DNA from 2 places in the Chryseobacterium sp. sg2396 genome. Region 2 is predicted to be linked to the other one. Evidence: riboswitches for the same ligand, from Rfam matches in the RefSeq annotation. Region 2 holds a riboswitch; the other holds the start of a gene.
The links. Region 2 has a riboswitch for fluoride ahead of ACED20_RS00695 (voltage-gated chloride channel family protein). Riboswitches for the same ligand answer to the same signal wherever they lie in the genome.
Positions count from the first base shown of each region.

Region 1 (11,948 bases), on a different contig from region 2:
TTGATGTCTAAAGGTTTGGTAGAGAAGTAAGCAATATCGATACTTTTATCTTTCCGGATTGCAGCAAGCAAAAATTCATAATTGTTTTTGGTATCTTTCATGGAGACGATCAGTCCGGGAAGTCCGTCAAATACATAAGGACCGTTCTGCAAAGCAATATCTGTGGTAAACCATGCTTCCCATGTACGGCCGGAATAGAGGAGCATTGCCTTCTGGCAGGTATAATCCCCGATTTTTTTGGTGTCTTTGGTGATTTCCCATTTAAAGCTTGTGCTCTTTTCTGAAATTCTGTACAGATCCCTGAGCAAAACAGTGAACCGGTAAATCTTTTTTTGTCTGTAATCTTTGATAACCATAAACTGATAATCGTATTTTTTTTGTGCTTCCGCTCCGGCTTTTTCCTTTTCAATGACCAATGAATCGTTCAGGTACTGATCCCGGGAGTAGAATTTTGATTCTTTACCTTTAATCAGCAGAACCATATCCTTCATCTGCATTTCTTCAGACAGGGAGTCTGTTTTAAAGTTCATCCGGTAATCGATCTTATAGCTTTGTGCATACACCGAGTTAGAAAGTAAACCTGCAAAGAGCAGTACTTTAACTATATTTTTCCATTTCATAATATTGAATTGCTTTTTGTTTTAAGGGGTTGGTGTTCCAATCTTCCCATTCGCCTGTGTACGGGTCATAGCCACATTTTAATGGCTTTGAAATGTCCAGGCCGTCTTTGTCTGTATGAGTGCGTTCGGTGTAAGCTCTGCAGTCCGTGCAGACATACCGGAATTCACAATCTTTACAGCCTTCAATGTCGTCTTTCGTCAGGTTCCAGTATCGTCTGAAATCTTTATGAAGAAGGCTTTTTTCCAAACCTGTATTTTCGATATTTCCGAAACTCTGCTTCATGGAAGGGCAGTTTTTTATATTCCCGGAACTGTCGATCGAAAGTTTGCAGTTCAGGCAGGAGTTATGATGCATGGACTCCGAAATAATTTCGAGGTTTACTGAATCAATGTTTCCCTGTATGGTCCCGCAGTTTTTGGGTCCTGTAACGGATTTTTTCAAAACTTGGATTTTACTGTCTTCTGCCGGAGCAGTTAACAGTTTTTTATTTAAAGTATAAATGGTGACCGTACTGACGATCGGCAGTTTTGCAATTTCATTTAAGTCAGCTGTTGTCCTTTTCGAATTTGATTTTCCCTGAATGCTGATTTCAAGCTGAATATCACGCAACCTGTTGTTAGGATTATCGCTCAGGCAAATGAGGTATTTCTTAAGTTCCCGCAGCCTTTTTTCTGAAAAGCAGCGGAAGAGTATGGCTTCAACGCCTAATTTCCCTATTTCGTTATCTATTTTCGACAGTGAGGCAAAGGACGTTTCAGAATCCACATCGATAATCATATTGCTAATGCTGCCTGGGATATGCCATTTCATGTCAATGGGTGGAAAGGCAACTGTTTCATCATCGGATATCCTGAAAATAAGATCGTGCTGTTGTAAAAACCTTTTATATTCCTTTACTGTTTTACGGTCTTCAGGATAGAGTGCCTGCAAATTTTCAAAATCAATATCCTGGGTGAGAATGTCATATAATTCGTTGGGAATATACCAGTACCTGTTTTTAGTCATATCAAACAGGATCGAGCGCGAATATCCTTTTACGGGAATAATATCGGCATAGAGCTTATGCATTATATTTTGTGAGGTCAAAACTTCGATATTTTTTTATAAAATTTTTTACTTACATAGATTCCGGAGCCGTTCTGGAGAGACGATTTGATATTGGAATCCCGGTAATCCGGAAGCTTCTCGTTCGGGCTGAACAGCGCATTGAGATTTCTTATGATATAAGATCCTTTATTCTTCTCAATAATCTTTTTTATATGATCAGGCATATTCTTTTTCTTTCTGTTGTATTAAAAATTCTGCCACTTCTTTTTCCAGATAATAATTGCACGGCTGGGAAACCATCCCGAATTGACCTACAGGATTTACTTCTAAGAAAATATATCTTCCGTCCACATGCTTAATCATGTCGATAGAGCCGGAAGAAAGATGTAAATCATTCATCAGATCAGTCAGGCTTTCTTTTATGGCCTGTGGCAAATGATAGGGTACGCACCGGTTCGGATTGAAGATATCGTAGTTCCTGAAATCCGTTCGGGTCCGGCTGCTTTTCGATGAAAAGATGGCCATCGGATAGAACTTACCGCTGAGGTAGAATATTCTCAGTTCAAACTTTTTCAGGATGTTCTCCTGAAACAGAGACGGTGTGAATACGTCGATCTCACATTTTTTAACCGGTTGGGTATGGGTACCGTACATTCCCCTTGAATCAGAGAACGTAACCCCCTCGAAAATCGGCTTGGTAATGAGGTTTTTCTTCAGATCTGAAATTTTCCGTAAAGATTCGCGGCTGTTGGCAATATAGGTTTCAGGAATCGTTAAGCCATGCTTTTTCGCCAGTCTTAAAACTTCAATCTTATCGATTTTAAGAGAATCCTTATAATAATCGAACCATTTCCATTCCGGATAAAAGTCATAAAGAATCCTTAAAAACCGGTTTCGCTCAGCAGCATGGAATTTGGCAAACCTGATGACGTTCCCATCGATCTCCTTTTCCTGCGTGACGACCTGTTCGTACACCATATCAATAAACCTTCGGCACCACACGACCTTTATCTTTTTAAGATCGATTTTTCTGCTATTAACCTTATCAAAAATTTCCAGCTCATGACCATTCAGATTTATAAATACCTCATAATACAAAGGATCGGCAATCCGGTCCACATTCAACCTTATAAAAGGAACCCCGTAATGGTTCAGCCAGTCGCATACGCTGTTGGTAGTCAGTTCAAAATCCGCTTTTGAGATAATTAAAATTTCGCTCATAATTCCAATCCTTCCATTTCCTGGGACATATGACGTTCATAAATCGCAGGCTGGTCTTTATAAAATCTTTTATATTCCCCGACAAACAGGTAATTCGTATCACCGAAAGTAAAATACCTTTTGTAGATTTTTTTCCTTCCTTTCCTGTCATTTTCGCTGAAGCTGATGACTTCCTTGTTGTAAAGCTTCACCGTTACCGTATCATTTTTCCGACGTACTTCTTCAGGAATATGTTTGACGACAAACAGGCTGTAGTACACATCATTGCCTTTTTCCTTTTTAATTTGTCTTAACCGGTCATAATAAGTAAAAACGAGCTCTCCATACTTTCGGTAAAATATCCTATGGGCTAAATATCGTCCGCCATAACTGTGAAATTTAATATCATGATTGTTACTGGTAAACAAATAACTGTAATTGTCATTCTCATTATGCCAATCGGAGGCCGTCGCGCTATAACCTGAACATGAGGCCAGCAGGACTAAAGAAACGAAAGCCAATAAGAATTGGCTTTCTGCTTTTTTTAGGATAGTCATACCTTACAAATCTGAACCGGAAGCCCAGTCTGAATCATCCGTTGATCCGTCATCTGAGGTATGCCCGTTACTGTTCGTAAGAACCATCGTTTTAGTAGGTTCAAGCGCCTTTTTTCCTCCTTTTACGGAAATCATGTCATTAGAATTTAATTTCTTGCCTTGTAAGGACTTTAGCTGTTTTTTCATTTTTAAAGTTTTGTAGTTAATAATCAGATCAAAGTTTAGACACGTTAGATCTTTATTGGTGCCACCTGCAGGCTTATTTATCCATCTTTCGGCTGTATTACGTACTACAGCATACTCCATGTTTAGATATTTCGGTTCCTAGCTAGTCATAATAATGTAAGAAAGCCCGGAATTTTATTATTCTCACTTTATACGATAAGTTCCCTGAACATAAAGATATTCTGTTGTTGGAAACAATTATTCGTTAACTTTTTTACAATGTTAAATATTTTTTTTGATTTAAAAAAGAGGTTTTTAAATTCTTTTAAAAATTTTAAGGCAGCATTAACTTTACCGCTGAAAAAGTAGAAGAAAGTCCCGAGACATTGATTTAAAAATTAAAAATATCAATGTATCATTGTTTTTTAATTAAATTACTTTAATTCGAAATTAAAATACCGCAGGATTGAAATTAATTTTTATTTTTAGTCAAATTTAAAATTACCATGCAGGAACTCTCCTCCTCTTCAAAACTGAAATATATTTTCTCAATCCCCGTAATCATTTCCGCTTTGGGCTATTTTGTAGACATCTATGATCTGCTGCTGTTCGGCATTGTCCGGATTCCCAGTCTGAAAGCGTTGGGGCTTAATCCGGATACGGACGGAACCTTTATCCTGAATGCCCAGATGGTCGGCCTGCTGATCGGCGGGATTTTCTGGGGGATTTTCGGAGACAAAAAGGGAAGGCTTTCAGTCCTGTTCGGATCCATTCTCGTTTATTCTCTGGCTAATATTGCCTGCGGTTTCCTGCCTCATTTCCCAAAAGAGCATCTGGTATACCAGTACGCCGGATTGCGATTTATTGCAGGGATTGGCCTTGCCGGAGAACTCGGAGCCGGAATTACCCTGGTTTCCGAAAGCCTGCCGAAGAATTTAAGAGCTATCGGGACGTCCGTTGTAGCCGGTTTCGGCCTGATGGGAGCAGTGGTGGCGCAACTTACGGTAGAATTGGCAGGCGGGTGGAATATTTCTTATCTCATCGGCGGTGTGCTGGGAATCATGCTGCTTTTTCTGAGAATCAGTGTCTCCGAATCCGGGATTTATAAAAACATTGAACATAAATCGGTTTCCAAGGGAAATTTTTTTTCCTTTTTCACCAATAAAGACCGTCTGATCCGATATTTAAAATGCATTGCCGTCGGGTTGCCTACCTGGTATTGCATTGGGATTTTAGCCGTATTGGCCAATCAGTTTGCACCGGAAATGGGCATTGCCAGTCTTAATCCAGGGAAGGCGATTATGTGGGCTTACATAGGTATTTCTGTTGGTGACCTTGCCAGCGGGTTTATTTCGCATCTTCTGAAATCCCGGAAAATGGCTATCTTTTATATGCTTGCCTTTACCATTGTCGGGGTAGCCATCATGCTGTTCGGAAATACGAACTCGGAAACGAAATATTATATGTTCTGCGTCTGGCTGGGGCTCGGAACAGGATATTGGGCAATGTTCGTTACGCTGGCCGCCGAGCAGTTCGGTACAAATATCAGAAACACAGCTACCACTACCGTCCCGAATATGGTACGCGGGCTGGTTCCGGTGATGATCTTTGCATTTGATGTTTTAAAGAAAGATTTTTCCGTAATCATAAGTGCTGCCATGGTGGGAGCCATTGTCTTCGGGCTGGCGTTTTATTCAGCTCTTACCGTTTCGGAAACGCATGATAAAGACCTGGAATTCGTAGAATAAATTCCGGTGTTTAAGAAATATTTAAAACAACTTTTACGTTATACGGTCAATAAGTGGAACAAGATAAATAAATTATCAAATTTCATATTAAATTATGCTTTGAATAATTAATATTTGTTTAACTTTGAAACGTTACCAAATTGTTTAATTTAAAAACCAATCACAATGCACAATTTTTTAAAAAACGCGAAAAAGCTAAAAAAAGCAGAGCTTAGAAACATCACAGGGGGAATAAGCGGAACGCCGGATCTTTCAAAATGCGGATGCAGCTGTTCAGGATCTGTAACGGGACCATTTTACTGTGTTCAGTACATCGCTTGTCCGCAGGTTTACACTTGTAACGATGCTATATAAGAGCTTGTCTCGATTAGAACTAAACATTTCCACATTTAATACGCAAAAGCCTTTCGGATCTTCCGGGAGGTTTTTGTCATTCTGGGAGTAATGCTTTTTGAACACGAAGCTCACGGAGGATTTTATTATGATGTTGTTTTTAAGGTTCACAAAGCCGCAGGTGCTTATAAGAGCGATGAAACCAAAATTTTTGAACAGACCATTGAAGAACGGAAGCGGACTAAAAGCTCCGTAGGAGCTGCCTGTTCATAGATGAATAAAAATATTAATCAAGCCCCGTAGGGGCGACCTGCTATCTGCTGTCCGCCGATGGAACACGAAGCTCACGGAGGATTTTATTATGATGTTGTTTTTAAGGTTCACAAAGCCGCAGGTGCTTATAAGAGCGGTGAAACCAGAATTTTTGAACAATATGATATGTTTTGAAGAACGGAAGCGGACTGAAAGCTCCGTAGGAGCTGCCTGTTCATAGATGAATAAAAATATTAATCAAGCCCCGTAGGGGCGACCTGCTATCTGCTGTCCGCCGATGGAACACGAAGCTCACGGAGGATTTTATTATGATGTTGTTTTTAAGGTTCACAAAGCCGCAGGTGCTTATAAGAGCGGTGAAACCAGAATTTTTGAACAATATGATATGTTTTGAAGAACGGAAGCGGACTGAAAGCTCCGTAGGAGCTGCCTGTTCATAGATGAATAAAAATATTAATCAAGCCCCGTAGGGGCGACCTGCTATCTGCTGTCCGCCGATGGAACACGAAGCTCACGGAGGATTTTATTATGATGTTGTTTTTAAGGTTCACAAAGCCGCAGGTGCTTATAAGAGCGGTGAAACCAGAATTTTTGAACAATATGATATGTTTTGAAGAACGGAAGCGGACTGAAAGCTCCGTAGGAGCTGCCTGTTCATAGATGAATAAAAATATTAATCAAGCCCCGTAGGGGCGACCTGCTATCTGCTGTCCGCCGATGGAACACGAAGCTCACGGAGGATTTTATTATGATGTTGTTTTTAAGGTTCACAAAGCCGCAGGTGCTTATAAGAGCGGTGAAACCAGAATTTTTGAACAATATGATATGTTTTGAAGAACGGAAGCGGACTGAAAGCTCCGTAGGAGCTGCCTGTTCATAGATGAATAAAAATATTAATCAAGCCCCGTAGGGGCGACCTGCTATCTGCTGTCCGCCGATGGAACACGAAGCTCACGAAGAGTTTGTTACCATCTTGCTGCTCTAAGGTTCACAAAGCCGCAGGTGCTTATAAGAGCGATGAAACCAAAATTTTTGAACAGACCATTGAAGAACGGAAGCGGAATAAAAACTCCGTAGGAGCTGCCTGTTAATAGTTGTAAATAAAAATATTAATATAGCCCCGTAGGGACGACCTGTTATCTGCTGTCGGCTAATGGAGTACAAAGCTCGCGAAGATATTTCCGGAATGATGCTTCTTTAAGGTTCACAAAGCCGCCTGTGCTTAAAAGAGCAGGCTGCCTAAAATCAAATGGCTTATTCAAAACAAACATTCATCACTCATCACTCATAATTCATCACTCATCATTTATCTGTTATACATCTTCAAAACTCTTATCGACCAGATGTTCGGATCGTATGTTTTTGGCTTCCCCGATTTTTTGTTTCGTATAAATGCTGTTATTTCCGGAAAAGAGATAGGATACCACACAGGCAATCGCTACGTAAACCCCGCATTCTGCGCCGAACAATTCAACGCCCATCAGCATACAGGCCAGCGGGGTATTGGTTGCTCCTGCAAAAACTGCCACAAATCCCATTCCTGCCAATAAACCGTACGGAAGCGAGATTACTAAGGATAAGGCACTTCCCAAGGTGGCTCCTATAAAGAACAGCGGAGTTACTTCTCCGCCTTTAAAACCCGCGGAAAGCGTAATGATGGTGAAAATCATTTTCAAAGCAAAATCATAAAAAGGGAGGGACTGGTCAAAAGATTCCAGAATAGCAGGGATTCCCAATCCGATATAACGGGTGGTTCCCATCGCAAAAACAGCAGCGGCAACGAGTATTCCCCCAATTACGGGACGCAGCGGCGGATATTTTATTTTGGATTTGAAAAAGAAATCGGTTTTATGGAGTAGTTTACTGAATGCTGCTGCACAGATTCCAAAAACAATGCCTGCAAGAATGCTGTAGGCAACCGGAAGAAATTCAAGCTTCGGAATAAAATCAATGTGATAATGCGTGTGTTTGGCTTTCCAGAGATTCGTAACAATATCCGCTAAAATGGCAGCTACAAAAGCCGGAAAAATAGCATTGTAACGAATCTTTCCGATGAGAAAAACCTCCAGTCCGAAGACGGCTCCGGCCAGTGGAGTTCCGAAAACCGAACCGAATCCTGCGGCCATTGCAGAAATAAGCAGGACTTTGCGTTCATTTTTATCAAGCCTGAAGGGTTTGGTGAGCTGGTCGGCAATCGCTCCGGCCATCTGCAGGGCTGTTCCTTCACGGCCTGCCGAACCACCGAAGAAATGCGTAACGATGGTTCCCAAATACACAAACGGAGCCATTTTCAAAGGGATCGTGTCATTGGGTTCATGAATGTTTTCCAGCAACAGATTATTCCCTGCTTCCACATTTTTTCCGAAATGGTGATAAAGTACACCCACCAGAAAACCGGCTAACGGAAGAAAAGCAACGATCCAGATATGGCTTTCCCGGAAATCCGTTGCCCATTGCAGGGACATTAAAAAACCTGCTGAAGCAGTTCCGACCAGGCCGCCGATGATACTGCTGATCAAAAGCCATTTAATGACATACGGAAGCGATGGGTATTTCCTGAAAAAGAATTTTATATGAAATTGAAGATATGTGCTTAAAGTGCGCTGAAGTTTAGACATAGTTTTCCTGATCAAATTATGGTTGATAATCTATTAATCAGGCGTCATCAGCCCGTTTGAAACGAGGCGGTTGGGGAAGGAAGAACACCATTTCCTTTTGTAATGCAAAGATAAAAATAATTTTAGATAGTTTGAATTAAAAATACAAGACTTAGAGGATGTTTAAATTTTAATTCAGCAAACTTTCCGTCATTTCTCTTAATTTTCTGAATTAAATAAACTTTGTTTATTCTTCACTTTAATACAATGATTTCAATTGATTTTATTGAATATCGCAGGGCAACCGACATATTATTTTTTTAAGCTAAAATAGCTTAAATTCTTAATGTTAAAATATAAAAGGTAAATTTAAACAGACTCTTAGAAGATGTTTAAATTTTAACCCAGAAAATTTTTGTCATCTCTCTTAATTTTCTGAATTCCAGTAATTATGCCCATTAAATATTCCTCAGAAAAAAATCGTTTTTCAGAATATAATCCCGGCTTATCGTAATGCTTTCAAACATATCCTTATCACTGGTATCCTGTTCCAGAAACCAATATTTCAGCCCTGCTTTTTCTCGGGCTTTAAAAATGCGCTCAAAATCGATGCTTCCGTTTCCTATTTCTGCAAAATCCTTTGTCCCGGCTTTCATGTCTTTCACATGCCAGAGCGGAAAACGCTTCGGGTATTTTTCAAAATAGGTCAGCGGATCCATCCCTGCTTTTGCCATCCAGTAGAGGTCGAGCTCCATTTTAACAACATCCGGGGAAGAATTTTTTAAAATAAAATCATAAACCGTTTCCGTTTCATCAAGTTTTTCAAATTCAAAATCATGATTGTGGTAAGCGAACCGAATTCCTGCTTTACGGGCAGTTTCCCCCGACTTGTTCAGAAGTTCCGGAAGCTTCCGGTAGTTGTCCGCAGTACGTTCCTCCGGAAAAAGATAAGAGCAGACCATATATTCTGCACCGATGTCATAAAGGTCTTCCACCGATTTTTCCCATCCGTTCAGCAGGGTTCCGGGATCATGATGAAGGATTCCGGTAGTGTGGTGGGAGCTGATGACTTTCATTCCGGTATTTTTCAGGATCTCCTGAAATTCGTTTCGGGATTTCCCGAAAAAGGTTCTGTTATAACCGTAGATTTCCAGGCGGGTAAAACCTAATCCGGCGAGCTTTTCCAGTGTTTTTTCCAGGTCTTCGGAAAGAGCATCACGAACAGTGTATAATTGAATGGCCAATGTCTTTGTATTGCTTGAAAGGTTAGAAATTCCGCAGGCATATAAACCTAATAGTCCCAGCGACGAAAGTTGGATGAAATCTTTTCGCTGCATACTATAAAAACGGCTTCATTTCGTCTTCGATCTGTGTCCTGAGTTCCATCAGCCGGATGGCATATTGCTCCTTTTGTTTTTCCTCTTCAGTTTCCGGAATCCATTTGGGAACGGGAAGTTTCTTGCCGTTTTCGTCCACTGCTACAAAAACAATAATGCAGTGGGTTTTCTTATCGAACGTCGGTTGTTTCAGGTTTCTCGACGATACATTAATGGAAATATGCATGCTCGAAGAACCGGTATAAATTACCTGCGCTTCTACCTTTACCACTTCCCCGATCTTGATCGGCTCATAAAAACGGATTCCGCCAACGTAAACCGTTACGGAATAATTTCCGCTCCAGGTTGTGGCGCAGGCGTATCCTGCCTGATCGATCCATTTCATGACGCTTCCGCCATGGACGTTGCCTCCGTAATTCACGTCCGAAGGTTCTGAAATAAACTGAAAGGTAACCGGTTTGTTATCCATCCTGTAAAAATTTGATTAAAGGTATTTATAATTTTTAAAAGTTTGGATTAAATCTTACTTTTGAAAACCGAAATGTAAATAAATTCCTGAAAATAAATGAAAAAAGTATTTTACCTCAAAACCTGTGATACCTGCCGAAAGATCCTTGCTCAGTTCGACCTTACCGGATGGGAAATCCGGGAAATAAAGAAAGATCCGGTGACGGAAGATGAACTTGCCGAAATGTATGTGCAAACAAAGTCTTATGAAGCACTGTTCAGCAAAAAGTCTACTCAGATCAAGCAACGAGGGCTGGATGTAAAAACACTGACGGAAAATGATTTCAAAAATCTTTTGCTGGATCATTATTCCTTCCTGAAACGTCCGGTTTTTATCACGGAAGACCGGATTTTTGTCGGGAATGACAAAAAGAATCTGGAAGAATTGAGGGCATTTTTTGGAATGAAAGATTGATGACAGACTAAATATAAACCTCATAGGTTTTCGAAACCTATGAGGTTTTTTTAAGATCTGCGATTGCAGTTTCAATCAGAGAAAAATTTTGTAACGAAGGGGTGATTAACCTAACGGGTTTTCAAAACCCGTTGGGCTTTGCTGCACGAAACGAGCGTCTCCGGAGGCCTATAGTCTAAAGACAGGCTGGATCATCCTAGCCCGGATAGGAACGGCATCCTTTTTTGTTTTTTGGCCGGACCTTGATTATTAAAGTCCAAAAGCTGTAAAAACAAAAAAGATATAGAGGATAGCCGGATCAAGCTCCTGAAAATCAGTCGTGAAATCCCATGTTAAAATAAATAACTCCAGAGGTCAAGAAAACCGGAGCTATTTTATTAAAGATTGAAATTGTTTTATTTTTTACGGACGCTGTTGCCTACGCCGCTGGAAGATACGGAGGGTTTACCGTTTTTATTGGGCGCGGTCGTATAGAAGATTTTGTTGTTGGTTCCCTCCACGGAGATCCGGGAAATTTTGTCGGTATAGATTGTATTTCCGGAACCTGACACTTCCAGCCGTGAGACGTATCCATTGATGGTAATGATGTTCTTCACGCCTGAGATTACTGCCGTTCCTCCATCCGAAGAATAGGTTTTTGTCTGCCCTACACCGTCTACAGTGATGGTACCGGTGCTCTGGCTGTTGGTGCGTGCCTGGGCACTGGCGAAATGCATACCGAATAAAAGGATCCCGAAGGCTGCTGTTTTTTTCAGAATTTTCATACGATGATATTTGAGTAGAATATTGCACAAGAAAAATGCCAGTTGCTGAAAACAGCATAAAAAAACCGTCCTGCAATGATACAGAACGGCTGTTAGATTTAAATTTCCGTTATACAAAAGGTGCTTTTACTACTTTTGCCGGAATATTCTTGTTTCTTACCTGGATGAAGATTTCAGAACCCAGCTTGAAGTGTGGTTTGTCTACGTATGCAAGACCCAAGCCTACTTTTTTCATCGGCGACTGGGTACCGGAAGTTACTTTTCCGATCACGTTTCCTTCGGCATCTAACACAGGATAGTCGTGTCTTGGAACGCCTTTGTCAGTTAATTCAAAACCGACTAATTTTCGGGTAACGCCTTCTTCTTTTTGCTGGGCAAACGTTT
Region 1 is NZ_JBHGAQ010000005.1:227,747-239,694, reverse strand. Features, by position in the region: gene ACED20_RS07660 (GLPGLI family protein) at 1-620, opposite strand, end outside; gene gwsS (grasp-with-spasm system SPASM domain peptide maturase) at 598-1,689, opposite strand; gene ACED20_RS07650 (hypothetical protein) at 1,704-1,892, opposite strand; gene gwsG (grasp-with-spasm system ATP-grasp peptide maturase) at 1,885-2,889, opposite strand; gene ACED20_RS07640 (hypothetical protein) at 2,886-3,425, opposite strand; gene ACED20_RS07635 (hypothetical protein) at 3,429-3,611, opposite strand; gene ACED20_RS07630 (MFS transporter) at 4,097-5,338, shown strand; gene ACED20_RS07625 (hypothetical protein) at 5,504-5,692, shown strand; gene ACED20_RS07620 (hypothetical protein) at 5,783-5,944, shown strand; gene ACED20_RS07615 (voltage-gated chloride channel family protein) at 7,258-8,562, opposite strand; fluoride riboswitch at 8,594-8,666, opposite strand; gene ACED20_RS07610 (sugar phosphate isomerase/epimerase) at 9,000-9,878, opposite strand; gene ACED20_RS07605 (acyl-CoA thioesterase) at 9,880-10,347, opposite strand; gene ACED20_RS07600 (arsenate reductase family protein) at 10,444-10,800, shown strand; gene ACED20_RS07595 (DUF3060 domain-containing protein) at 11,196-11,564, opposite strand; gene gcvT (glycine cleavage system aminomethyltransferase GcvT) at 11,674-11,948, opposite strand, start outside.
Region 1: another riboswitch for fluoride. It lies ahead of ACED20_RS07615 (voltage-gated chloride channel family protein); the one in region 2 lies ahead of ACED20_RS00695 (voltage-gated chloride channel family protein).

Region 2 (11,948 bases):
AAAATTATTTAATAATTGGCTCGATGTAAGAGCCGGAGCACGTTATGAATACACAACCGTTAAGATTGATTATCAAAATACAAACATTCCATCTTACAGTTTGCTTGTTCCTTCATTTATTTTATCTCATAAATTTGAAAGTGGAGAAACCGTAAAATTAGCTTATACAAGAAGGGTAGAAAGACCTGAATATGCTGAGCTGAATCCATTTTTAAATTTCAGTGATCCTCATAACATTACTACCGGAAATCCTTCATTAAAACCGGAAATTGGTGATAATATGGAATTGGGTTACAACAAAAATTTTGAAAGTGGTGCTAATCTCTCATTCACACTTACAGAAAGAATCAACAGTCAGGATTTGAAACAAATTACTACATTTTATCCGACTTATACTGTGAATGGTAAAGATTATACCAATGTTTCTGTGACTTCCAGAGATAATATTGGAAAAGAGTATAATTCGGGAGGTATTTTATCGGGTTCGCTTCCGTTTTTTAATAACAAATTAAATCTTCGTGGGAATATGATGCTGTTTCACAGATATATTGTCAGTGATTATTTTGGAAATGTTGATATGGGATTCCGTTACCGCTTAAACCTGAATATGAATTATCAGTTTCCAAAAGATTTTATCATAGAAATGTTTGGGAATTATAATTCTGCAGCTAACAATATTCAGGGAAAAAATCCTCAGTCGATTACTTATAGCATTGCAGCCCGTAAACAGTTTTGGAATAAAAAAGCAAGCATAGGAATTACAACAACAAATCCTTTCAACAGATATATTAAACAGGCGACAACTGTTGAAACAGGTGATTACAGCTCATATTCTGTGAGATATTTACCGCTTCGTTCTTTCGGGATCAGTTTCAGTTATAAATTTGGGAAAATGGATTTAAAAAAAGATAAAGATATTAGTGATGATTTTCTGAATGCGGCTTCGCAAGGAAGCTGAAAATTATAGCTTAAAAACTTTAATCATTAACAAATAAAATAATGACATACTGAAATGTACCAAAAAACATTCATAAAATTATTCATTAAAACGTAGCAGGTGACATTACTATACTGGTTAGGAATGTAAGAGAAGGAAGCTAATATTATATTGGAATTACTATATTTATTATAAAAAAGTTATAATAAACCAAAATAGGAAAAATACCAGAGCCTTAATGAGACTTCAAACCGCGCTTCAATACCTATGAAATTTCTGATTTAGCATTTTAGTCTGTTTATTTTAGACAGATCTGAGATTTCAAGTGAAAAAATTCAAACCATAAAATACAATCCTGTAAAAGTTTGATAATTAATATGTTATATCTATAAAAAAAGATAGCTATCAAATAGTTGTATCATTAAGTGACAAGACGAGCATATCTTCAAACACTTTTATCGATGATTTGGTTCGATTGAGCCAAATTAAGCAAGAACCACAAAGCTCATTTTAATTTATGATTTCAATTAGATTGAGATCTTTTGCAATTTAATTTGGAAAATACAGAATCGATCTAACTTGTATTTCTGATAATCAAATGGCTTTATTTGTCGTTATTATCTATTGTGGATAGTGAATCTCTAAAAATTAAAGGTTTCATTTTTCGATAGATCCAGAAAAACAATAAGCCATTCAAAATACCAAGAAATATCGGAACAATAACATCGGTAGGATAGTGTACACCGAGGTAAATTCTGCTGTAGGAAACAAAAAATGCCCAAGGAAATAGAACATATGGTAACCATCGTATATTTTTATGCGTTGTTTTGCTGAGGTAAGTTGCAAGTGAAAAAACATTTAATGTATGGGCAGATACAAAACCGTATTGTCCGCCAGTGTAACCATTGACATAATGCAGAAGGTTTTGCAATCCTTCTGTGTGGCTTGGTCTTAGACGTTGAAATAAGGGACGAATAATAGATGCTGCTAACTGGTCGCTCACAGTTATCAATGGAAGAATAAGGATGATCAACCACCAACTTTGCTTTTTATATTTTAGAACTAATAATACTAAAATAGCAAAATACAATGGGATCCAGCTTAGTTTTCCGCTTGCAAACCACATCAATTGATCCAAAAAGTCTGTATGATGACCATTGATCCATAAAAGGATTTCTGTGTCAATTTTCAGTATAAAGTCTTTCATCTTATTTTCAGTTAGAATCGTAATTAAATTTATGATTATTGATAAGTATCAAATGTGTTGCCCTTAAAAACTCTGCGTTTTCATTCAAGAAATTTTTTAGTTTATTATAGTCATCAATCAACTCTAAACAAACGGTATTTTCAGATGAAGGGATTTCAGAAATATTATATTGAATACGGCCATTGTTTAAATATCCGCTTTTTGCAGTAAAAATATTGGCTTGATTGATAGAACTTTGCCTTGCCTTTTTCAAAAGATAATCTCCTAAATTATTATTCCAAATTCTTCTCCAAAAGTTCTGCCCTGTTACTGATTGTCCGTATCGGAAATATATTTTTACGATGGCTAAATTTTCTGTGTGCATTGTTTTAGTTTTAAAGTTCATTTAATCTTTTTCCGGTATAACTTCCAAACCTGTTGTGTTTAGGCTCACCAATCATCTGTCTTCCATAAATACTGCTATGCCCTGAGAAAAGATATGCAACTACGCACGCAATAGCAACATAGACACCGCAATCGCTCCCGAAAAGTTCGATTGCCATAATACTGCAAGCCAACGGTGTATTGGTGGCTCCTGCAAAAACCGCTACAAAGCCCATTCCTGCCAAAAGCCCTGTTGGTAACGGAATAAAATAGCCCAATGCATTTCCCAATGCAGCTCCGATAAAAAATAATGGGGTAACCTCACCACCTTTAAATCCTGCTGCTAAAGTAACAATGGTGAAAATCATTTTTAATGCAAAATCGTAGGCAGGTAATTGCTGTTCAAAAGACGAAACAATAGTAGGAATTCCTAACCCAATATATTTTGTAGTTCCTAAAGCCCAAACAGCGGTTGCAACTAAAATACCTCCAACCAAAGGTCTTAATGGAGGATAAGAGATTTTTGTTTTAAAAATTTTGCTTACTTGATGAATGGTTTTGCTGAAAAGAGCAGCACATAGCCCGAAAGCTATACCCGCAGTAATTGCATAAAGACCATTTAAAAAAGAAAAATCAGGAATGGTCGGAATATGATAATGAGTATGTCCGGTCTTCCAAAGTTTAGTGACCAAGTCTGCGATGATTGCCGATGCAAATGCAGGAAAAATCGAATCATATTTAAGTCTTCCAATCAAAAAGACTTCTAACCCAAAAATTGCTCCAGCCAACGGTGTTCCGAATACAGAAGCAAAACCTGCGGCAATGGCAGAGATGATCAGAACTTTTCTTTCATTTGGATCGAGTTTTAGTGGTTTTGTAAATTGGTCGGCAATAGATCCTGCCATTTGTATTGCAGTTCCTTCTCTTCCGGCAGATCCTCCAAATAGATGTGTCGCGAGTGTACCGAGATAAACAAATGGTGCCATACGAAATGGTATAATCTCTTTAGGGTCGTGAATGGTATCGATCAATAGGTTATTGCCGGCTTCTACTTCTTTGCCGAATTGATGATAGATGTATCCAATCACGAAACCGGCTATTGGAAGAAGGGCAATTAACCAAAGATGATTTTCCCGAAAATCAGTAACCCAGCCTAATGTTTCTAAAAATAATGCTGACGCAGTTCCGATACAAGATCCAAGAATAAGGCTAATCAATAACCATTTGATGACATAGGGAAGGGTTGGGTAAGCTCTAAAAAATACTTTTGTTCTAATAAGGGATCTCTGCCCTTTAGATTTTTGATAATGCCGCATAATATATCCTGATTAAATGTTGAACACTCAATTTTAATCAGGCGCCATCAGCTTTTTTAGGGCGGTTGGATAAGGGAGACACCATTCCCTTTTTTGAATAATCAAAGGTAGTAAAAAATCAATGACCTGCAAGATAGTCTTTAAGAATTTCTGCTATTCCAAGCTCACAATTGATTCTGTTTCTTTCACTCATTGCAGGGAATGGAACACTTTTGATAAATAAGACTTCTGATAATTTTGCTCTTTCTATAGCCATTAAAACAAATTTTTCAATATCTTTCATTATAATGATAATACATTTGGGACGGTGTGTTCTTAATCTTTTCGAAAGCGAGTCAACATTTTCAGAACGTTGTTTATTTCTGATTGTCATATCCTTTCTGTCAATTTCTTCAGTCACCAAATATTCAATTTTGCATTTTATTTCCTCAAAAAATGCTAAAAAATCAATATCAGTTTCAAAGTTACCAAATTGCATTTCAAAGGCTGACTTTACGCTCCTGTACAAAGGTGTATTGCATTTGTAAAAAGATTTTGTATCAGAAGATTTTGCTTCAGTGATCAGTAAGATTTCTGTGGCCATTTCAAACATTAATATTTATTATCACCTGATCATTTCATTGACTGAACGATCTTATAGTTAGCCATACTGACCTTATCCACACTTAGATCGTTGTTCAATACATAAAAGAACTTCCCGTCTTTTGAAAAAACGATGGCTTGTCTTGGTTCTTTAAAACCTTTGATAGTTTGGATGTTCTTATTGGTTTTAACATCGACCACTGAAATAGTATTATCAATCTTGTTACCACTCAGCACAAGTTTTCCGTCCGGTGACAGACTTGCTCCGTAATTATCCTTACCAACCTGAATACGATGAATAATGTTTTTGCCGGCTATGTCCACCATAAGCAGCTCATTTGTTCCACTGTTCGCTGCATATAAGGTTTTACCGTCTTTACTGATCGAGATTGCCCGGATCTTATTGAAGCCTTCCATTTCTCCTTCTATTTTTAGCGTTTTAACATCAACAATTGTGATATGGTCGTTTCCAAAATTTGTCACATAGAGCTTTGTGTTATCAGGATTAAATTTTACTCCCTGTCTGGGCTGATGGAAGCCCGTAATGATATTCTTGACCTCAGATGTTCCTGGATTGACCAATGTTACCGTATTGGCTGCTTCATTGTTGATAAACAGCTGTTTTCCATCGTTTGAGATAGCAGTTCCAAAGGCACCATAGCCAACCGGGTATTTTTTAATCAGCTGATAATTGTCAGAATCATAAACCATCAGATATCCAAGACTACTATCGGTAATGTAAATTAGCTTTCCATCCGGAGAGAAAAGAATATTTCTGGGATTAACAAAGCCTTTGATGGTGGTTTTTAACTCGGCTTTGGATAGGTCATAAATTTTAATTTCTGTAGAATCGCTGTAAGATGCCACCGCTATTTTTTCATCAGGGCTAACCGCAAGTGAATTATTTTTAATATCCCCATCGAATGGAACTTGTGCGAATGCTTTTATCGTAAAGCTCAGAACTATCAGTGAGATTTTAAATCGTAGTGATTTCATATTATTTGTTGTTTAGTAAAGTATAATATTAATTTGTTCAAATACATTAAGCAATAAATCTTTAACTGGCAAAAGAAGTGACCGCCCATAATGCAGCAGCAGAAATGATGCCCCAAAGTACAACGCCCTGAATTAAAGGTCTAAAACCAACGCTCATCAGTAATTTTCTGTTGAGACCGCAGCCAATTAAAAATAAAGTTAAGGTCAGCCCTGCTTTGGCAATCCCTGTAAGATAATGACTGAAATTCTGCACAAAGGGAATATAGGTGTTGGCGATCATAGCCAAAATAAATAAACCTATGAAGTAAGGGATCTTTACTTTACTGCCTTTGTTTTTGAAAAGAAATGTAGACAGAAATGCCACAGGAATGATCCATAAAGCGCGGGCTAACTTCACCGTAGTTGCCACTTCCAAAGCCTGAGCTCCATATTTGCTTGCCGCTCCCACTACTGAACTTGTGTCGTGAATGGCAATGGCACTCCATAAACCAAATTGGGTCTGAGACAAATTCAATGCGTGACCGATCATTGGGAAAATAAATAGTGCCAATGAGTTAAGGATGAAAACCGTACCCAATGCTACTGAGATCTGCTTTTCTTCGGCTTTGATGACAGGAGAAATGGCTGCAATGGCGCTGCCTCCGCAAATAGCTGTTCCAGCAGAGATCAGATAGGAACTCTTTTTGTCGATCTTAAGAAATTTTCCCATCAAATATCCGATCACCAGTGTTCCTATGATGGAAACTATGGTAAATACAATCCCTTCCTTGCCCGCTTTCATTGCGCTGGTTACGTTCATTCCAAAACCTAATCCTACGACTGAGACCTGCAACAGGATATGTGTTGCCTTGTGGTTAAGGTGCAGATAAGGATGACCAATGAACTGTGCAACGATGAGTCCCAAAAGCAAAGCAACAGGAGGGGATACAAAAGGAGAGAGGCATAATACAACGAGTACGAAAAAAATAACTTCTCTTGCTGTAATGCTTTTTTCTAAGAATCTTCGTAAAGACTTTTTTTCTGTGTTATTTTGATGATCTTGCATAATATGATTCTTTAATTTTATAGTACAAAATTCATCATATCATCAGTGAAAAAGAAATCAAAATAAATAATCTGTCATTACTTAAAGTTATAGCTAAGTGCGAATTTTATAAATAAATCGGAAAGACTTTCACCTTCACCCTGCGTTCGAATGAAATTGAATTCCCTCTCGACAGTAAGCCCTTTCACATCCACCACGGTACATTCGTTATTTTTAAGTTCTTTGAAAATAGAATATATGGAAAGAAAAGCCAAAGCTTCAGAATTGAGTAAATACATTTTGATGCTCTCCGAACTGTCCAACTGCATCTCCAAGTTGAGATCACTTATTTTTATACCAGCTTGTTTAAGGGCGTGTGCAATGACTTCCAAGGTTCCGGAACCCGGTTCACGTAAAAGAAAACTATACTTTATTATATCTTCTATTTTTACAGATAATTTTTTTGATAGAGGATGTCCTGATTTTCCAACAAGTACCAATTCATCTTTAACGAAAGGAGTATATTTAAATATTGTATTTCTTGATCTACCTTCAATAATTCCAAGGTCGATATTTTTATTTTGCAAAGCTTGCTCAATCTGTTCTGTGTTTCCGGTAACCAACTGCACTTTTACACTGCCGAACTTGTGATGAAATGCAGCCAATATAAGAGGCAGCAGATATTGTGCAACGGTAGTACTTGCACCAATACGTATCGCTCCTGATTTATTTTGAGTAAAAGCATTCAGTTCAAATTCCATATTTTGGTAGATGGCAAACACTTGTTCCGCATACTGAAGCAAAGTTTCTCCGGCTGGCGTTAGTTTTATCTTTGTTCCGTTTCTGTCAAAAAGTTTAACCTTGAAATAGTGTTCAATCTCTTTGATATGCTTCGTAACGGCAGGCTGTGTAATATAAAGTTCTTCCGAGGCCTTGGTGAAGTTGAGCCTTTTTGCTACGGTAAAAAATACTTTCAATCTGAAATCGAACATCTGCTATTTTATTTTCTTTGAAATGTACAAAATAAAAAATTCTGAACTGTATTAAAAGGAGTGGAATGGTCGATATATTGAAAACTAAATTGCTTAAAAGAATCCTTAAAAGCATCTTTCAGTGATTTGTCTGTATATTGCTTTATTTCAAGTCCGCTACATTTGGTCGGGCCTTTATCAGAGAATGTTCCCATAATCAAAAATCCATCCTGACTGATTACCCTTTCAGCAATTGAAGTGTATTTTATTATATTCTCTTCATCAGTTAAAAAATGAAAAACTGCTCTGTCGTGCCACAGATCATATTTTTCAGTTGGGTTAAATTCAGTGATGTCGGTTACAACCCATTGTACCAATTTGCCCTTTTCTCCCAATCTGTTTTGGGTCTTTTGTAATGCTTTTTCGGATATATCTAAAACTGTGATATTGGTGTAGCCCATATCTAAAAGAGCATCTACCAAACGACTTTCTCCACCACCAATATCAATGATATGAGCTGTAAGAGGTAATTTTAATTCCTTTATAAACTCAATGGAAGCCTGCGGATATTCCTGGTACCAGCTTACCTCATTTTCGTTTTTGTTTTCATAAATACTGTTCCAGTGTTCCACTGCTTGATTGTCTATTTTCATTTTTAAAGTCTGGTATTTATTCAAAGATACTAAGCCTTTCATAATTTTGAAAGGCTTAGATTTCAATAATTTTAATAAACCAGCGATATTCCCGCTCCCCATCCCATATCACTGTCATAATGAGCTCGGATTCCAATGTTTTTATTGATAATGTATTTGAGCTCTCCCATATATTCTTTATCGGTATTCACCATAAATCCTCCTCTCAACCTTTTAGAAATAGGAATGTCCTCACGCATCAACGTTAATCTTACAATGCCATCGTGATAAACTTCCGCCTGAAAGTTAATTAACATTGGCAAAGTGTACATAACCCCCAAACTAAATGCTCTTCGGGTATCTTTTTCGTTGGTCTGTCCAAACAGGTTTTTTTCCTGCTGATCCATTCCCATTTTACGGTATCGCCAGTCGAAACCAATAAAAGGCATCAACCATTGCATTTTCCCGATGTATCTTCCAAAATGAGTTTCCACTTCATAACCGTGCATACTGTTATAACCCAATCGCCATTCTGTACCCAAGCTCCATCTTGCATTTTGCAACATTGCCTGTCCGTCATTTCCATTGGTGGCAAAATCATTTTCTGCCATAAAGTGAGGCATATTGCTTTCTTTCTGCAACATATTATAGGATTGTTTCTTATTTGGTAAATTTGGATTCTGATAATCACCGACTGCAAAAACACGGTTCATACCTGACATCATATGATACAGAATGTGGCAATGGAAAAACCAGTCTCCTTCTTCATTTGCAAGGAATTCAATAGTGTCGGTTTCCATTGGCATAATATCCAAAACGTTTTTAAGGGGCGATTTTTCTCCTTTTCCGTTAATTACCCTGAAATCAAAACCGTGAAGGTGCATCGGATGGCGCATCATCGAGTTGTTGTAAATGGTAATGCGTAAGATTTCACCTTTCTTCACAGGAATTTTATCCGTCTCAGAAAGGATTTTATTATCCATACTCCAAACATAGCGGTTCATATTTCCGGTAAGGGTAAATTTCAAGTCCTTTACAGGCGCATCTTTAGGCAATGTAGTATTGTATGGAGATTGCAACATTGAATAATTAAGCGTTGTAATATCTCCCAAAGCATTGGCGTTGAATCGATTTGGGTCGTCGTCCATCTTCATTCCCGATTTCATATCCATATTATGCTGACTATGGTCTTCTTTATTTCCTTCTTTCCCAGTAATCTCGGGATACATCACAACGTTCATATCCATTTTGTTCAGGCTCATTTTCATTCCCATATCATCCAGGTCGCCGTTCATTTTCATCATACCGTTCATCATTTTCATTCCTTCAAAATATTTGAGACGGGGAAGTGGGGAAATCAACTGTTTGATACCATTGCCAACAAAGTAACTTGCAGACTGCGTTCTGTCTTCGGTGGTTGCTAAAAATTCATAAGCCACGCCGTCAGAAGGAATTGTAACGACCACATCATAGGTTTCAGAAACACCGATAATCAACCTGTCAACTTCTACAGGTTCTACATCGTTGCCGTCATTAGCGACTACTGTAATTTTTCCACCTGCATAACGCAACCAAAAGTATGAAGAAGCTCCACCATTGGATATTCTCAATCTCACTTTGTCGCCTGCTTTCAAAGATTTGCCATCGATGGTTTTTAAATCGGTTGTATTGTGTCCATTCATTAATACTTTGTCGTAGTAAACATCACTTACATCCATCGCTGTCATACGTTTCCATTCGTTTTTAAGTTTGGTTTTAAAATAACCTTCACGAATCGATTCTGCATAAGACTGTGTTGCATTCTTTTTAATCGCAGACCAGTCATTCGCATTATGAAGCATTCTGTCAGCATTTTTTGGATTGAGGTTGGTCCATTCGCTTAAAACAATGGGAACTTCCGGTAAATCATCTATTCCTTTTCTAAACGTTTTGTCATCCTTTCTTTTCTTCATCACAAAGTTTCCATACATCCCAATCTGCTCCTGTAATCCCGAATGCGAGTGGTACCAGTGCGCTCCGTTTTGTTTGATAGGAAAACGATAGGTGTACGTTGCACCCGGTGCTATCGGTTTCTGTGTCAGCCAGGGAACTCCGTCTTCTTTATTGGGGAGAAACACACCGTGCCAATGGAGAGAAGTACTTTCTTTCAATTGATTATGAACAACGATTTCTGCGATGTCACCTTCGGTAAAAGTCAGTGTAGGCATTGGAATTTGTCCGTTTACTGCAATGGCTCTTTTTTCCTTACCTGCATAATTAACTAAGGTATCTTTTACAAACAACTCATAACGTACGACTTTCTGTGCGAAAAACGATTGTGAAAATAACAGGAAAAAAAATGCCTGTAAGAACCGTGAAATATTATTTTTAAGTTTAATCATATTTCGGTTATTTTAAAGTTTCAACCGTACTTCCACAATTCAACATTTGTGAGCCGTAATAAGGATTTTTAACAGCTCCCTCTTTGCTTAACCAATTGGCGCCTTTGCCATTGTTAAACATCGGACAATGTTGATAATAAACTGGAGTATCTTGTTTTGCAACTTTCATTAATTTATACATATTATCAGAAAGCGATGTAAAATGGTCTCTCTGATGTGACGGATCTTTTGTATCTGAAATATGTTCTGAATCAAAAGAAAGGTCTTTCATTACGTTCATCCAAACGGTATGTTCTTCAGATGAAAGTTTTGTCATATCAATACTTTGAATAGCTTTTGTCAATGCTGAAGCTTTAGTAGATGCAGTCGCTCCATCAGATTTTATCAAAGCATCTTTCAAAGAAAAGTAGTTTTCAAATACTGATTTGAAAGTGGGTTGGTTTTGTTGTGCTGAATGTCCCATCACCATTTCATTATGGTTATGATTGTTGTGTTCAGATTTCATATCCATAGCATTATCTTTAACAAGAACAGTTGGTTTTAGTTCTCTTTTGTATTGGCAGCATTCAGGAAGCTTTGAATAGACATCATCCGGAGCCAGGAATTTTTCGCTGTCATAACCGGCTAATGCAATACGTTTCAAAATTTCATCATGATTGGTTTTCTTTTCATCATAACTCAGAGTTGCGATTTTTGTGTCTTTGTTCCAATTTACCTGGGCTATATTTTTCAGATTTCCTGCTTTCTCTATGTTAGATTTACACATATCGCAGTTGCCATAGATTTTGATGGTTTCTGTTTTTGCATTTTTAACTTGAGCGAAGATGTTGATTGATGAAAGCAATACAGTGATTGCCATCAATATTTTTGATATTGATTTCATAAGAATTTATATTTTGAGAAATAGATTTTTGCACATCCATTTCTGATTAAATTTAAAATTGATTTTATAGTGGATAAGCCAAAAGCACATTTGATTTTGACAAGACGGAATTATGGCTGTTAAACCAATAATTTTAACTTATTTTTGGCGGTTGCCAAATGGAGTAGTGTCCTAAAGAATAATAGGATTGCGTGAATTCAAATTGACGTTTTTCAATTGCATCAAAAGAAGTATTTGATTTGAAATAGGCAGGCATCAAAAAGCTGAACGATGAGTTGCCACATCTGCAAGAGCTGTCTTTGCATTTGCCATTACAACCGTTATCGTGTTGATGGTCTTTGCAAGATTTAGTTTTACAACAGTCTTTTTTTTCTGCTTTCTCGTGATGACTTTTAGAAACTTTCTGATGTTCAGTTTTAACTGGAGTTTTTGAACAGGCATAAATTAAGTTGGGAGTCAATAGAAATCCCAAAAATACAAATAGAATTAAAGTGATATGTCTGTTCCAATTTTTCACTTAAACAAATTTATGAATTTATTTTTTGACATTTTTTAATAGAGCTTGAAAAATGTATGTAAAATTAAAAACTAATTTATAGAATGCCTAATTTTATAACTCTGTGTTGCATAGTCAATATAAAGAACCATATATTAGA
Region 2 is NZ_JBHGAQ010000001.1:155,237-167,184, forward strand. Features, by position in the region: gene ACED20_RS00680 (outer membrane beta-barrel family protein) at 1-958, shown strand, start outside; gene ACED20_RS00685 (phosphatase PAP2 family protein) at 1,542-2,144, opposite strand; gene ACED20_RS00690 (DUF190 domain-containing protein) at 2,152-2,508, opposite strand; gene ACED20_RS00695 (voltage-gated chloride channel family protein) at 2,519-3,823, opposite strand; fluoride riboswitch at 3,855-3,921, opposite strand; gene ACED20_RS00700 (hypothetical protein) at 3,942-4,406, opposite strand; gene ACED20_RS00705 (WD40 repeat domain-containing protein) at 4,436-5,401, opposite strand; gene ACED20_RS00710 (YeiH family protein) at 5,463-6,446, opposite strand; gene ACED20_RS00715 (LysR family transcriptional regulator) at 6,524-7,417, opposite strand; gene ACED20_RS00720 (class I SAM-dependent methyltransferase) at 7,426-8,091, opposite strand; gene ACED20_RS00725 (multicopper oxidase domain-containing protein) at 8,121-10,409, opposite strand; gene ACED20_RS00730 (DUF3347 domain-containing protein) at 10,417-11,292, opposite strand.